2 regions of the Stenotrophomonas sp. YJH_SMC_122 genome follow, and region 2 is predicted to be linked to the other one. Evidence: riboswitches for the same ligand, from Rfam matches in the RefSeq annotation. Region 2 holds a riboswitch; the other holds the start of a gene.
What was found. A riboswitch is a leader RNA that binds a small molecule or an ion and turns the genes downstream of it on or off. The one in region 2 is predicted to bind glycine.

Region 1 (7,231 bases), on a different contig from region 2:
GCTCGTTCGAAGCCTGCTCGCTGGACGCCTGCTCGGCATCCGGCACGCTGGCATGGGTCTGGCCCAGTGCCTCCAGGTAGGTGAACTTCGAGCACGCATTGACGAACGGCTCGGGCGTCTTCTTCTCGCCGAAGCCATATACCTTCACGCCATCTGTCAGCAGGCGCATCACCATCGGGGTGAAGTCCGCATCGCTGGAGACGATGGCGAAGCCATCAAGGTTGCGCGCGTACAGCAGGTCCATGGCATCGATCACCATCGCCATGTCCGAAGCGTTCTTGCCCTTGCTGTAGGCGAACTGCTGGATCGGGCGGATCGCATACTCATGCAGCACCGCTTCCCACCCCTTCAGTCGCGGGCTCTTCCAGTTGCCGTAGGCACGGCGCACGTTGGCCACGCCGTAGCGGGCGACTTCCGCCAGGACCTCGTCGATCTTCGAGGCCGGCGCATTGTCGGCGTCGATCAACAGGGCGATGCGCTTTTCCGGTTCGCTCATGGGCTCCTCACGGGCCGTTGCCTGAACCCGAGTATCGCCGATCCGGGCAGGCGCTGACGTGACAGGTGGCCGCCGTGCGAAGATGCCAGGCGCTTCCCCCGATGCCCCCACTGGAGTGAGTCGATGAGTCGCGAGCGCGTTCCCCACCTGGTCGTTGTCGGCGGCGGTTTTGCCGGTCTCTGGGCCACCCGTGCCCTGGCCCGCGAGCGCATACGCATCACCCTGGTCGATCGCCGCAACCATCACCTGTTCCAGCCGCTGCTGTACCAGGTGGCCACCGCCGGCCTGTCCGCGCCGGATATCGCCGCACCGCTGCGCCACATCCTCGGCCACCAGCGCAATGTGGAAGTCCGCCTCGGCGAAGTGGTGGCCATCGACAAGCAGGCGCGGCAGATCCGCATGGCCGATGGCAGCACGCTGGACTACGACAGCCTGCTGCTGGCCACCGGCGCCACCCACGCCTACTTCGGCAACGACCAGTGGGCCGATGATGCGCCCGGCCTGAAGACGCTGGACGATGCCATCGCGCTGCGCCGCAAGCTGCTGCTGGCGTTCGAACGCGCCGAGGCCGAACCGGACCCGGCGAAGAAAGCGGCGTGGCTGAGTTTCGCCATCGTCGGTGGTGGTCCCACCGGTGTCGAACTGGCCGGCACCCTGGCCGAGATCGCGCGCCACACGCTGCGCAACGAATTCCGCCACATCGACCCGGCCAGCGCCAAGGTGCGGCTGGTCGAGGCTGGGCCGCGCGTGCTGTCCTCGTTCCCGGATGTGCTTTCGCTGAAGGCGCGCCGCCAACTGGAAAAGCTGGGCGTGGAAGTGCTGACCGGAACCCCGGTGAGCGACATCGACAGCCAGGGCTTCAAGCTCGGCGAACAGTTCGTACCGGCGCGCACCGTGGTCTGGGCCGCCGGCGTGGCCGCTTCACCGCTGGCGCGCACGCTGGACGTGCCGCTGGACCGCGCCGGACGCGTGCCGGTGCAACCGGACCTGACCCTGCCCGATCACCCGGAGCTGTTCGTGGCCGGCGACCTGGCCGCGCTGAGCCAGGCCGACGGCAAGCCGGTCCCCGGTGTGGCACCGGCCGCCAAGCAGATGGGCAAATACGTGGCCAAGGTGATCCGCGCACGGCTGCACGGCACGCCCGAGCCCGGTCCGTTCAAGTACGCGGACTACGGCAACCTGGCCACCATCGGCCGCATGGCCGCGATCGTGCACCTGGGCCGACTGCAGCTGTCGGGCGTGCTGGCGTGGTGGTTCTGGCTGGCCGCGCACGTGTTCTTCCTGATCGGTTTCCGCAACCGCATCGTGGTGCTGCTGAACTGGGCCGTGGCGTACTGGAGCTACCAACGCAGCGCGCGCATCATCTTCGGTGATGACCGCGACGACCGGCGGCCGAAGCGGTAGGGCTGCGCGCAGCGGGGTCGGATCCCTTTCCGCAGGAAAGGACTCTGACCCCGTCAACACCCTCCACGCATGGCGTGGATCTACCGGTTCATCGGGCCACCGGGCACCCGCCGTTTCGACCAGGTCCGGCAGAAGTCCTCCTTCCTCGCGGTGTCGGCAATCTGCGCAGTACTCCAATGCCGGGTGATCCAGATCGCCAATGCGGTACTGCTGAGATGCCAGCGCGGCATGCCGCGCTGTGGTTGCCGCCACAGGTGGCGCCGGGCAATCCAGAAGGCCTCCCGCTCCACTTCCGGCACCTTCTTCTTCATCACGTCCTTGTCGAAGAACTGCGCGGCGAAACGCCAGGGATTCATCGGCTGGTATCCCGCGCGTGGTTCACTGCTGCACGCAGCCATACCACTGGGCGCGCGGTCGGCCGGCTTCGGCCGACCGCCTGCCAATGCCAGCCCGAGCAGGTACAGCAGGCCAGGCAACAGCGCGATGCCGGCGACCAGCACGACGACGGAGATCCATGCTTTGCCGGCGGCGCGCATCGTTCACGGCGCCTTCGGTTTCGGGTACCACAGCGACGACAATGACCGACGGTCGTGCTGAAAAGCAAAGGTGGACATCCGGGTCTCCAGCGCTTGGCGCGGAGCGATCATCGCATGGCCCGGCAGCCCATCCACGCATGGCGTGGACCTACAGAATCCGGAGCCGAGCGTGGGCCCAGCTCTACAGAAGGCTGGAATCCGGCGCCTGCAGCCAGGCCAGCTTGCGCTCGCGGGGCTGCTGCTTGAGCTGCCACTCGGCGCGTGAGGCGGCGGCCCGGTCCGGGTATTCGCGCACGGCCAGCACGCGCAGCGGTGGCCGGGCCCGGGTGTAGCGCGCGCCCTTGCCGGCCTGGTGGGCGGCGAAGCGCGCGTCCACGTCGGTGCTGATGCCGGCGTAATAGCTGCCATCGCGGCATTCGAGCAGGTACAGGAACCACGGGCGGAGGGACGGGGCCATGCCTGGATTATGCCGTGCTGCACTGCAGCGGATATACTGGCGCCCGAATGCAGGAGAGAGGCGCCGCGCTGGCGCCCGCCGAAGGCGCAGGCTCCCATGATCGCTCAGGCCGGTGGGCTGGAATCCCACCAACCATGCATTCGACTCGCCGAGCTGGAGAGAGGTCACCGGGCACGCCCGGGACGATCCGCCGAAGGGGCACGCGGCCGACGCCGCTGAACTCTCAGGCAAAAGGACAGCGGGAGCGGCACCGGTCATCGTCATCCCGTCATTGCGCAGGCAGTGGCGGTCGTCGCGCATGGCCGGCCCCACCGCTCTCGGAGCCTGTCCCATGCTGCTGTCCATCATCTACCTGATTGCCATTTCCGCCGAAGCCATGACCGGCGCACTGGCCGCCGGCCGCCGCCGCATGGACCTGTTCGGCGTGGTCATGATCGCCTGCGTCACCGCCCTCGGTGGTGGATCACTGCGCGACATCCTGCTTGGCCACTATCCGCTGGGCTGGGTCAAACATCCCGAGTACCTCGGCTTTACCGTGTGCGCGGCGCTGATCGCCACCTGGGTCGCACGCTGGATGCACCACTTCCGCCGCACCTTTCTGGTGCTCGACGGGCTGGGCCTGATCGCCTTCACCCTGATCGGCTGTTCGATCGCACGCGAAGCCGGACATGCGATGCCGATCGTGCTGATCGCCGGCATGCTGACCGGCGCGTTCGGCGGCGTGCTGCGCGACATCCTCTGCAACGAGGTGCCGCTGATCTTCCAGAAGGAGCTGTACGCGATCATCGCGCTGCTGACCGGCGCGGCCTACCTGTTGCTGCTGCACTGGGGCGTGGCCGATGCCACCGCGATCCTGTGCTGCCTGGGCGGCGGCTTCGCGCTGCGCCTGCTGGCGATCCACTACCGCTGGGAAATGCCGAAGTTCGTGTACCACGACGAAGTGCATTGAGGTTCGCGTTCGCCTTGGATTCCATGCTGGGCGCGGATCGACTGCACCACCCCGGCGATGTACCTGGCGCTGTCGCTCATGCGCAGCGCCAGGCGCATCGCCGGTGCGGACGGGCCGGTCTCCAACTCCGGCCGGCCCTGATCGCGGCCGCACCCCCGCAGGCGCTGGCCGCCATCCACACACGTGCCGCCATCAGGCGGCTTCATTCACGCGGCCTCGGACACCTTCACTTCACGACGGGCACGCACGGCCGCAGCCAATCGCTCCAGCACCGTCACGGTGGTGTCCCAGTCGATGCAGCCATCGGTGATGCTCTGCCCGTAGACCAGCGGCTGGCCTTCCACCAGTTCCTGGCGGCCACCGACCAGATGGCTCTCGATCATCACGCCGACGATGCGCTGTTCGCCGTCTTCCATCTGAGCGGCGATGTCGTCGATCACCTTCGGCTGGTTCTCCGGGTTCTTCAGGCTGTTGGCATGGCTGGCGTCGATCATCAGTCGCGCCGGCAGCTTGGCCTTGGCCAGCACCTGGCAGGCCTCAGCCACGCTGCCAGCGTCGTAGTTCGGTTGCTTGCCACCGCGCAGGATCACATGGCAATCCGGGTTGCCGGTGGTCGACACGATGGCAGTGCCGCCCTGCTTGGTGACCGACAGGAAATGATGCGGGTTGGATGCCGCACCCACCGCGTCGGCAGCGATCTTCACGTTGCCATCGGTGCCGTTCTTGAAGCCGACCGGGCACGACAGCCCCGAAGCCAGCTCGCGATGCACCTGGCTTTCGGTGGTGCGTGCGCCGATCGCGCCCCATGCCACCAGGTCGGCGATGTACTGCGGCGAGATCACATCGAGGAATTCAACACCGGCCGGCAGGCCGAGCTTGTTGATGTCGCGCAGCAGGCCACGGGCGATGCGCAGGCCCTTGTCGATCCTGAAGCTGCCGTCCAGGTCCGGGTCGTTGATCAGGCCCTTCCAGCCCACCGTGGTGCGCGGCTTCTCGAAGTACACGCGCATGACGATTTCCAGCTCGCCAGCCAGCGAATCGCGCAGCGGCTTCAGGCGCTGGGCGTACTCGATGGCGGCCTTCGGGTCGTGGATCGAGCACGGGCCCACCACCACCGCCAGGCGATCGTCGCGGCCGTGCAGGATCTGGTGCAGGGCCGCGCGCGAGGCGCTGACGGTGTCGGAAGCTTCATCGTCACAGGGCAGCATCGCCAGCAGCTGGGCAGGCGGTGTCAGCGGTTCGATGGTGCGGATACGCAGGTCGTCGGTGTGCGGGGGCATTGCAGGAGATCTCCGGAACGTTGGGGGTCCCCAGCGTGGCGGCATGAAAAAAGCCGCCAGGTTCGCTGGCGGCTTTCGGGAATGCGTCTGAAGCTTTCTTCAGGGTGAGCGCAGTCCTTCCTCCGCCAGTGGCTTCGGAAAGTAATACCAGTAAAAGCGGGTAGCGGCTGCGTTCATGGGATCTATTGATAGCACAGCTTTTGCGCAGTGCAAAATGTTTCATCCGCAACTGGGGGCGCGGTTCAGTGATGCGCCTGCCCGCGCAGCCCACGCGGCGGCCGCCGTGCAACGTCGCTCATCTGCCATGCACTTCCACGTCCAGCAGCAGGCCTTCGTGGATGTCGGCCCAGCGCTCCAGCACGCGGTCCAGCTCCTGCCGGGCCTCGTCCAGCTGCTCGGGATTGAGCAGGGAACGGGCGGTGTAGAGATCGGACACCAGCCGGCGCAGTACCGCTTCGGGGATGGCCACCGAGGGCCCTTCCATCTGCGGCAGCTGCAGTGCCGGCGTATCGCCCTGCGGGCCGTACAGCGTTACCTGGAGCGTGCTCTGCATGATCAACTTCCCTGCGGATGGACATGGGCAATGTCCTGTTTACCGCGTCTGGGTGACAGGCGCATGTGCCATGCGCGTCCGGGGTGCCGCTACAAGGCGGCCAGATCGGCCAGGTGCTGGACCATCCCATCGTCTGCGCCGACGGCGTTGGTGGTGGCGAAGTACTGATGCCAACCGGTGGCGGCAATGCCGGCCACCAGGGCGTCGGCGTCCGCGCGGCTTGCACAGCGCCAGACCGCATAGAACTGCTCATCGCTGCCGTGCTGTACGCCCGTGGCAATGCGGCCCATCGCCAGCGGTGTGATGCGGACCGGATCGAACTGCCGCATGCCAGCACCGATGCGGGCGAAGAAGGCGGTGCGTTGGTCAGGCGGGAGCGCGGTCCAGGCCGGGGTGGCGGTGTAGAGCTCGATGAGGGTGTGGGACATGGAAGGTCTTCCTTTAGGTTGATGAGATTGCCGGCCAGCGGCCGGCACTACCGGAGCGAGCGCATGGCGCGTTTGCGGATGTAGGCATTGGCATCGCCAGGGTGCTGCTGTTGCCACCGCGCGCACAGCTCGCGCAGCCACTGCGGTTGAGTCTTGCCGGCATCGTTGAGCCAGTTCCCGACCGAGTCCTGCACGTAGCGCTCCGGGTCGTTGGCCATTGCTTCCAGCATCGGCAATGCGAGTTCTGGATGCTGCTTGAACAGCGCGATATGCGTGGACCACACGCCTCGTGGGCGCAGCGCTTCGCAGGCGAAGCGGCGCAGGTAAGGCGATGCCTCCTGCGTCCACATGTGCAGGTACTCAAGCGCCTGCAACGGTGCGGCAACGATGTCGCTGCGCAGCGCCAGCCATGCCCATTCGCGCACGCCGAAGTGCGGGTCGTCAGCCAGCGGACGCATCGCCCGCAGCTTGGCCGGCAGCGTCGCGCCGGCATCGCTGCCGATCAGGTAGCAGGCCCAGCCACGCACGGTGTCTGATGCGTGTGCCTGCCAGTGCGCGGGATCACCCTGCCCGGCTTCGCGCAGCAACCGCGCCGCCAGCGCCATGCGCTGGGTGATGCCCCTGCCGGAGGCGTCGCGCATACGTTGCAGCGCTTTCGGCTCGAGCGCAGGTGCCACCCCCTGTAACAGCGCGGCGAAATCCACTGCCAGGCATTCGGCCAGATGCGTGGCAGCGGCACCACCGCTGTTGAGTGCACGCAGCCGTTCCGCGGGAATGGGCGTGCTCATGCGGCGGCTTCCCGCCCGGTGTCCGTGTGCTGCCAGACCTTATGCAGCAGCTGTGACAGCTGCTGCCGTTCATCAGCATCCAGGCCGTTGAACAGGCCGCTGATCCATTGTGTGTGCTGCTCGAACAGCGACTCGGCCAAACGCTTGCCCCGTGCAGTCAACACGATCTGCAGACGACGGCCATCCTCGTCATCGCTGCGACGCTGCAGCAGGCCTTCGCGCTGCAGGCCATCGAGCAGGCCGCTGATGGTGGCCCGGGTCACGCCAGCGCGCTCGGCCAGCGCGTGCGGCGCCAGTGCGCCGCCGGCCCCGTGCAGCAGGAACAGCACGATGAAGCGAC
Region 2 (7,231 bases):
ACGAAGGCCTGCAGCGACGAGGCCAGGCCGCGCTGATGCGGGTACATGTCCAGCACCGCCAGCGCCAGGATCGGGAAGATCAGTGCCATGCCCATGCCACCCAGGAAGATCGGCAGTACCGCCCATGGCAGCACGAACTGTGGCGACAGCACCACGTAGCCGACGTTCAGCAGCACCGACAGCGCGCACAGGCCGAAACCAATGGAGACCTGGCGGGTGGGCGTGGTGTGCCCGGCCATGCGCCCGGACAGGAACGAGCCGGTGGTCATGCCGCCGATGGTGGGGATGAACAGCCACGCAAAGCCGCCCTCGCCCAGGTGCAGGTGCTGCATCACGAACACCGGCGCCGAGGAGATGTACAGGAAGATTCCACCAAAGCCGATGCTGCCGGCCAGCGCCAGGCGCAGGAAGCGCGGGTTGAAGCCGATGCGCACGTAATCACGCATCAGCACGCGCGGCGACAACGGCACGCGCGCTTCGACCGGATGGGTCTCGGGCAGGTAGCGTGCAGTGGCCGCCAGCAGGACCAGCGCGAACACCACCAGGAACCAGAAGATCAGCGGCCACCCCGCGCCGCTGAGCAGGATCCAGCCACCGATGATCGGCGCGATGGCCGGGGCGATGCCGAACAGCATCGACACCTGGCTCATCAGCCGCTGCGCGTCATGGCCGTGGTACAGGTCGCGGATCACCGCGCGGCCGACGATCATGCCGACACCCGCCGACAGGCCCTGCAGCGCACGGAACGCCAGCAGCGTGGTCAGGTCGGTGGACAGTGCGCAGCCCACCGAGGCGCCGACGAACACCACCAGGCCACCGAGGATCACCCGCTTGCGGCCCCAGGCGTCGGACAGCGGACCGTGCGCCAGGCTCATCAGGCCGTAGAACAGCAGGTAGACGCTGATGGTCTGCTGCACCGCCACCTCGTCCACCGCCAGGCGCCGGGCCAGCTGCGGGAAGGCCGGGAAGATGGTGTCGATCGAGAACGGGCCGAACATGGCCAGGCCGGCAAGCAGCAGGGCCATGCGGCGGGTGGAGGGAGCAACAGCGGCGGTCATGGGAAAGGCGTCCGGCAGGGCCATGCGTCGCACGCACGGCGGGCGCCGGTCCCCGTCTGCAGGGAGGGCGCCAGATGAATTCGGGTATCCGGCCATCATAGGTGGGGATTGCGCCCGATGCCATGCAGCGGTGCACAAAACGCATGGCCGGGCCATCGGCCATTCAGGCGCGGCGGCCGGCGCCGGGGGCGGCCGGCGGGCCCGCAACGGGCTATAATCGGCGGGCAACACGGTGGGAGAAGCGGAACACCGCTGCCGAAGGCGCAACGCCCGTAATCGCTCAGGCCCGATACCACCCGTAACAGAACTCTGGAGAGACCGGTTCGATCCGGCGCCGAAGGGGCACGAAGCCGCGGTTTTTCCGCGCTTCCAAACTCTCAGGCAAAAGGACAGAGGGGCGCCCCGCAGACCGCCGACCGGCGGCTTGTGCCCGTGCGTGTGCCCTTTCCTGACGGATCCTTCGCCATGTCCCAGAACACCCCTTCCCTGCGTGAGCTCGAGCACCACAATGCGTTCGTCGAGCGCCACATCGGCCCCAACGATGCCGAGATCGCGCAGATGCTCGACGTCGTCGGCCACGCGTCGCTGGATGCGATGACCGATGCCATCGTGCCGGCCAAGATCAAGTCGCCGGCACCGCTGGCGCTGCCGGAGTCGATGACCGAAGTGCAGGCACTGGCGAAGATCCGCGCGATCGCCGACAAGAACACCGTGCTGCGCAGCTTCATCGGCCAGGGCTACTACGGTACCCATACCCCGAACGTGATCCTGCGCAACATCCTGGAAAACCCGGCCTGGTACACCGCCTACACCCCGTACCAGGCCGAGATCTCGCAGGGCCGCATGGAAGCGCTGATCAACTTCCAGACCCTGTGCGCCGACCTCACCGGCATGGAAATCGCCAACGCCTCGCTGCTGGACGAAGCCACTGCCGCCGCCGAAGCGATGACGCTGGCCAAGCGTTCGGCCAAGTCGAAGTCGGACACCTTCTTCGTGCATGACGCCGTGCACCCGCAGACCCTGGAACTGCTGCGCACGCGCGCAGAACCGATGGGCATCGTGCTGCGCGTCGGCACCCCGGCCGAAGCACTGGAAGCGGAAGCCTTCGGCCTGCTGCTGCAGTACCCGGACACCTTCGGCCAGGTCGGCGACTACAAGGCGCTGGTTGATGCCGTGCACGCGCGCGGCGGCCTGGTGGCCGTGGCCACCGACCTGCTGGCACTGACCCTGCTGGCCGCCCCGGGCGAATGGGGCGCGGACATCGTGGTCGGCAACAGCCAGCGTTTCGGCGTGCCGTTCGGTTTCGGTGGCCCGCACGCCGCGTTCATGGCCTGCCGTGACGCCTACAAGCGCTCGATGCCGGGCCGCCTGATCGGTGTCTCCATCGATGCCCAGGGCAACCCGGCCTATCGCCTGACCCTGCAGACCCGCGAGCAGCACATCCGCCGCGAGAAGGCGACTTCGAACATCTGTACCGCACAGGTGCTGCTGGCGGTGATGGCCTCGATGTATGCGGTCTACCACGGTCCGGAAGGCCTGACCCGCATCGCCCGGCGCACCCACCGTCTGGCCTCGATCCTGGCTGCGGCACTGCGCAACGCCGGCGTGCAGGTCGGTGGCGACTTCTTCGACACCCTGCACATCACCGGCGTGCATGCCGATGAGATCCACGCCAAGGCACGCGCCGCCGGTTACAACCTGCGCGCGATCGACAGCGACTCGGTCGGCATCAGCCTGGACGAGACCGCCACCCGCGCCGACGTGGTCGCACTGGCCGCCGTGTTCGGCGCGCAGGCCGACGTCGACGCACTGGATGCCAGCACCGCCGACGCACTGCCGGCCGGCCTGCTGCGCCAGTCCGCGTTCCTGACCCATCCGGTGTTCAACACCCACCACAGCGAGCACGAACTGCTGCGCTACCTGCGTTCGCTGGCCGACAAGGATCTGGCGATGGACCGCACGATGATCCCGCTGGGCTCGTGCACCATGAAGCTCAACGCCACCGCCGAGATGATCCCGGTGACCTGGCCGGAGTTCTCGCAGATCCACCCGCTGGTGCCGGCCGACCAGGCGCTGGGCTACAAGGAACTGATCGACACGCTGGAAGCGATGCTGGTCGAATGCACCGGCTACGACGCGGTCAGCCTGCAGCCGAACTCCGGCGCGCAGGGCGAGTACGCCGGCCTGCTGGCGATCCGTGCCTACCACCGCTCGCGCGGCGAGGGCCATCGCGACATCTGCCTGATCCCGGATTCGGCGCACGGCACCAACCCGGCCTCGGCGCAGATGTGCGGCATGAAGGTCGTGGTGACCAAGACCGATGCCAACGGCAACGTCGACGTCGAGGACATCCGCCTCAACGCCGAGAAGTACAGCGACCGCCTGGCCGCGATCATGATGACCTACCCGTCCACGCACGGCGTGTTCGAGGAAGAGGTGGTCGAGATCTGCGAGATCATCCACAAGCACGGCGGCCAGGTGTACACCGACGGCGCCAACATGAACGCGCTGGTCGGCGTGGCCAAGCCGGGCAAGTGGGGTTCGGACGTATCGCACCTGAACCTGCACAAGACCTTCTGCATCCCGCACGGCGGTGGCGGCCCGGGCGTCGGCCCGTGCGCGGTCAAGGAGCACCTGGCGCCGTTCCTGCCGGGCAAGCTGGGTGACAACGGCCCGGTCGGCATGGTCAGCGCGGCCAGCTTCGGCAGCGCCTCGATCCTGCCGATCAGCTGGATGTACATCGCGATGATGGGCCGCGAAGGCCTGCGCAAGGCCACCCAGGTCGCGCAGCTCAACGCCAACTACATCGCCAAGCGCCTGGCCCCGCACTTCAAGACCCTGTACACCGGCCGCAACGGCCTGGTGGCGCACGAGTGCATCCTCGACGTGCGCCCGCTGGAGAAGACCAGCGGCATCGGCGCCGAGGACGTCGCCAAGCGCCTGATCGACTTCGGCTTCCACGCCCCGACCCTGAGCTTCCCGGTGGCCGGCACGCTGATGGTCGAGCCGACCGAGAGCGAGTCGCTGCACGAGCTGGACCGCTTCATCAACGCGATGATCCAGATCCGCGAGGAAATCAGCGCGATCGAAGACGGCCGCCTGGACCGCGAGGACAACCCGCTGAAGAACGCGCCGCACACCGCCACCGCGGTGACCGCCAGCGAGTGGACCCACGCCTACCCGCGTGAACTGGCCGCCTTCCCGCTGGCCAGCCTGAAGCAGAGCAAGTACTGGCCGCCGGTGGCGCGCGTGGACAACGTGTACGGCGACAAGAACGTGATGTGCGCCTGCATCCCGGTCGATGCCTACAAGGATGATGAAGTCGAGGCGTAAGCCTTCGATCCATCGAAAGTGAGAACGGCCCGCGCAAGCGGGCCGTTTTTTCAAGGGCGCGTGGACCAGGGTCCACACCCACGACAATCCGATCATGGGTCCGGCATCTGCCCCAGGCTCAGCTGCCACGACACCCCGAAGCGGTCCTGCACCCAGCCATAGCGGTTGCTGAAGTCGTAGTCGCCCACCGGCATCAACCAATGGCCCCCCTCGCCCAGCACGCGTGCCGCACGCTCGAACTGCTCGGCACCGGAACACTCGACGAACAGCGAGATCGACGGGCTGAAGGTGAAGTCGTGCACATCCAGGCTGTCGAAGCACAGGTAGTGGGTGCCACCGAGCAGGAAGATCGCCTGGCGGACCTGGCCGGGCACGCCGGCGCCGGCCCCCTCGGGGTGGCGTTGCAGGGCCAGCAGGCGGAAATCGGCGAAGGCTTCGGCGTACAGGGCCAGCGCGGCCTCGGCCTGGCCGGTGAACATCAGGAAGGGACGGCTGCGCAGCATGCGGTACTCCTGGTCGACGGGCCGCTGGCGGCCCACACGATCAAGATGGCACGGCGGATGTATGCCTGCTGTAGAGCCGAGCCCGCGCTCGGCTGGCGGCCACGCGAACAGCAGCCGACCGTCGGGTCGGCTCTACAGAACATTCGGCGACCGCAGCCGACCGTGGGGTCGGCTCTACAGCAGCAATCAGGCCTCGCGCATGCGCCGGGCGATGGCGCTGCCGGCAGCGATGGTGGCGGTCAGCGCCACCATCGACAGGAACTGCAGGCGGGTATGCGATTCACTCAGCAGCAGGCCGAAGATCAACGCGAGGATCGCCAGTGCGCAGCAGGTCAGCCACGGGAAACCGGCCATGCGGAACGGCAGCCGGGTACCCAGGCGATCGGCGCGGCGGCGCAGTACCAGCTGCGACACCAGCGACAGCGTCCACACCAGCAGGCAGGTGGAACCGACGATGTTCAGCAGCACCGGCAGCACCCGGTCCGGGAACAGCAGTTCCATCACCGTGGCCGCAAAGCCGAACAGCACGCTGGCCAGCACGGCGATGACCGGCACCTGCCGTGGATCGGTCCAGCCCAACACGGCCGGTGCTTCGCGGCGCTGCGCCAGCGAGTACATCATGCGCGAGGCGCCGTAGAGGTTGGCATTGAGCGCCGACAGCAGCGCGATCACCGCGATCAGGGTGATGGCGGTGCCGGCGCCCGGAATGCGCGCGATGTCCAGCACGGCGGCGAACGGCGACTTCAGTGCTTCGCTGGTCCACGGCACCACGGCGATGATCACGCTCAGCGAGCCGATGTAGAACACCAGGATGCGCCAGGCCACGGTACGGATGGCACGGGCGATGCTGCGTTCGGGATCTTCGGTTTCGGCCGCCGCAACGGCAACGATTTCGGTGCCACCGAAGGCAAAAACGACAACCAGCAGCGCCGCACCGATCCCGGCCAGGCCCTTCGGTGCGAAACCACCGTGTCCGGTGAAGTTGCTCAGGCCAGGTGAGGTCACCTGCGGCAGCCAGCCCATCAACAGTGCCACGCCGATGGCAATGAAGGCCAGGATCGCCGCCACTTTCAGGATGGCGAACCAGAATTCGAACTCGCCGAAGTTCTTCACCCCGAGCAGGTTGATCGCAGTGAAGAACAGCATGAAGGCCAATGCAGCCATCGGCACCGGCACCGCCGGCCAGACCGTCGCCAGCAGCCCGGCCGCACCCACCGCTTCGGCGGCGATCACGATCACCAGCTGCACCCACCACAACCAGCCGACCGTGGCGCCAGCGGTGGCGCCCATGGCATCGGCGGCGTACACCGAAAACGCGCCGCTGGTCGGTTTGGCCGCCGCCATCTCGCCCAGTGCGTTCATCACGATGATCACCAGCGCGCCAGCGACCAGATACGAGACCAGAACCGCCGGGCCGGCCGCCTGCACGCCCACGCCCGAACCGAGGAACAGGCCGGCGCCGATGGCACTGCCCAGGCCCATCATGATCAGCTGGCGGGGCTTGAGCGAATGTCCGAGGCGGGACGGCGAAGCGGTCGGAATCGAATTGGGCATCGGCGGGGCTGGCGGCGGGCTACAGGGGCGACACATTACCCTGTCCCATGCCCGCGGGGATAGGCACAGCGCAGCAGGCGGCTCAGGCCAGCGCCGGCTCGCCGACACTGCCACCAATGCGGGCACGGTAGGCGCGCGGCGAGAAACCGGTTTCAGCCTTGAACTTGCGGGTGAAGGCACTCTGGTCGCTGAAACCGCAGGCCTGGCCGATGCAGGCAATGCTGTCGTCGCCATGCAACAGGTGCATGGCCATCTGGATCCGCAGCCGGGTCAGCACCTGCTGCGGGGTCATCTGGAACACCTTGCGGAAACTGCGCTCCAGCTTGGACAGCGAAAAGCCGGTGATGTCCAGCAGGGTCTGCATGCGCACGTTCTCGGCGTAGTGCGCGTTGAGGTGGGCCAGGGCCAGCCGCAGCTGCTCGTACTGGGCGCCCAGGCTGTCCTTCTGGCCCAGGTCGCGGGAAATGCCGATCAGGCCCTCGATGGCGCCATCGACCAGCAGCGGGCGCTTGCAGGTCAGGCACCAGCCCGGTTCGCGGTTGGCGAACAGGTGCAGCTCCATCAGGTTCTCGATCACCTCGCCGGACAGCACGCGGGCGTCCTGGTCGACATAGTCCGCGCTGAGGCCGGTCGGGTAGATCTCGGCCGCCGTGCGCCCGATCACGTCCTTGCGCGCGCGCAGGCCCAGCCTTCGCAGCATGGTCTGGTTGACGTGGGTGTACCGCCCCTGGCGGTCCTTGATGAAGAACAGCACGTCCGGGATGGCGTCGAACAGGGCTTCGA

Region 1: it holds a riboswitch for glycine, as region 2 does, so the genes downstream of both, AC5P66_RS13270 (trimeric intracellular cation channel family protein) here and gcvP (aminomethyl-transferring glycine dehydrogenase) in region 2, are expected to answer to the same signal.

Annotation. Positions count from the first base shown of each region.
Region 1 covers NZ_JCAFST010000009.1:65,471-72,701, forward strand. The annotation lists gene AC5P66_RS13250 (NYN domain-containing protein) at 1-496, opposite strand, end outside; gene AC5P66_RS13255 (NAD(P)/FAD-dependent oxidoreductase) at 620-1,900, shown strand; gene AC5P66_RS13260 (hypothetical protein) at 1,981-2,436, opposite strand; gene AC5P66_RS13265 (GIY-YIG nuclease family protein) at 2,618-2,893, opposite strand; glycine riboswitch at 2,934-3,023, shown strand; glycine riboswitch at 3,037-3,140, shown strand; gene AC5P66_RS13270 (trimeric intracellular cation channel family protein) at 3,225-3,842, shown strand; gene AC5P66_RS13275 (3-deoxy-7-phosphoheptulonate synthase) at 4,049-5,122, opposite strand; gene AC5P66_RS13280 (hypothetical protein) at 5,418-5,675, opposite strand; gene AC5P66_RS13285 (DUF6616 family protein) at 5,765-6,103, opposite strand; gene AC5P66_RS13290 (DNA alkylation repair protein) at 6,151-6,891, opposite strand; gene AC5P66_RS13295 (MarR family winged helix-turn-helix transcriptional regulator) at 6,888-7,231, opposite strand, start outside.
Region 2 covers NZ_JCAFST010000003.1:332,787-340,017, reverse strand. The annotation lists gene AC5P66_RS06850 (multidrug effflux MFS transporter) at 1-1,058, opposite strand, end outside; glycine riboswitch at 1,358-1,461, shown strand; gene gcvP (aminomethyl-transferring glycine dehydrogenase) at 1,524-4,391, shown strand; gene AC5P66_RS06840 (VOC family protein) at 4,484-4,894, opposite strand; gene AC5P66_RS06835 (amino acid permease) at 5,081-6,448, opposite strand; gene AC5P66_RS06830 (AraC family transcriptional regulator) at 6,531-7,231, opposite strand, start outside.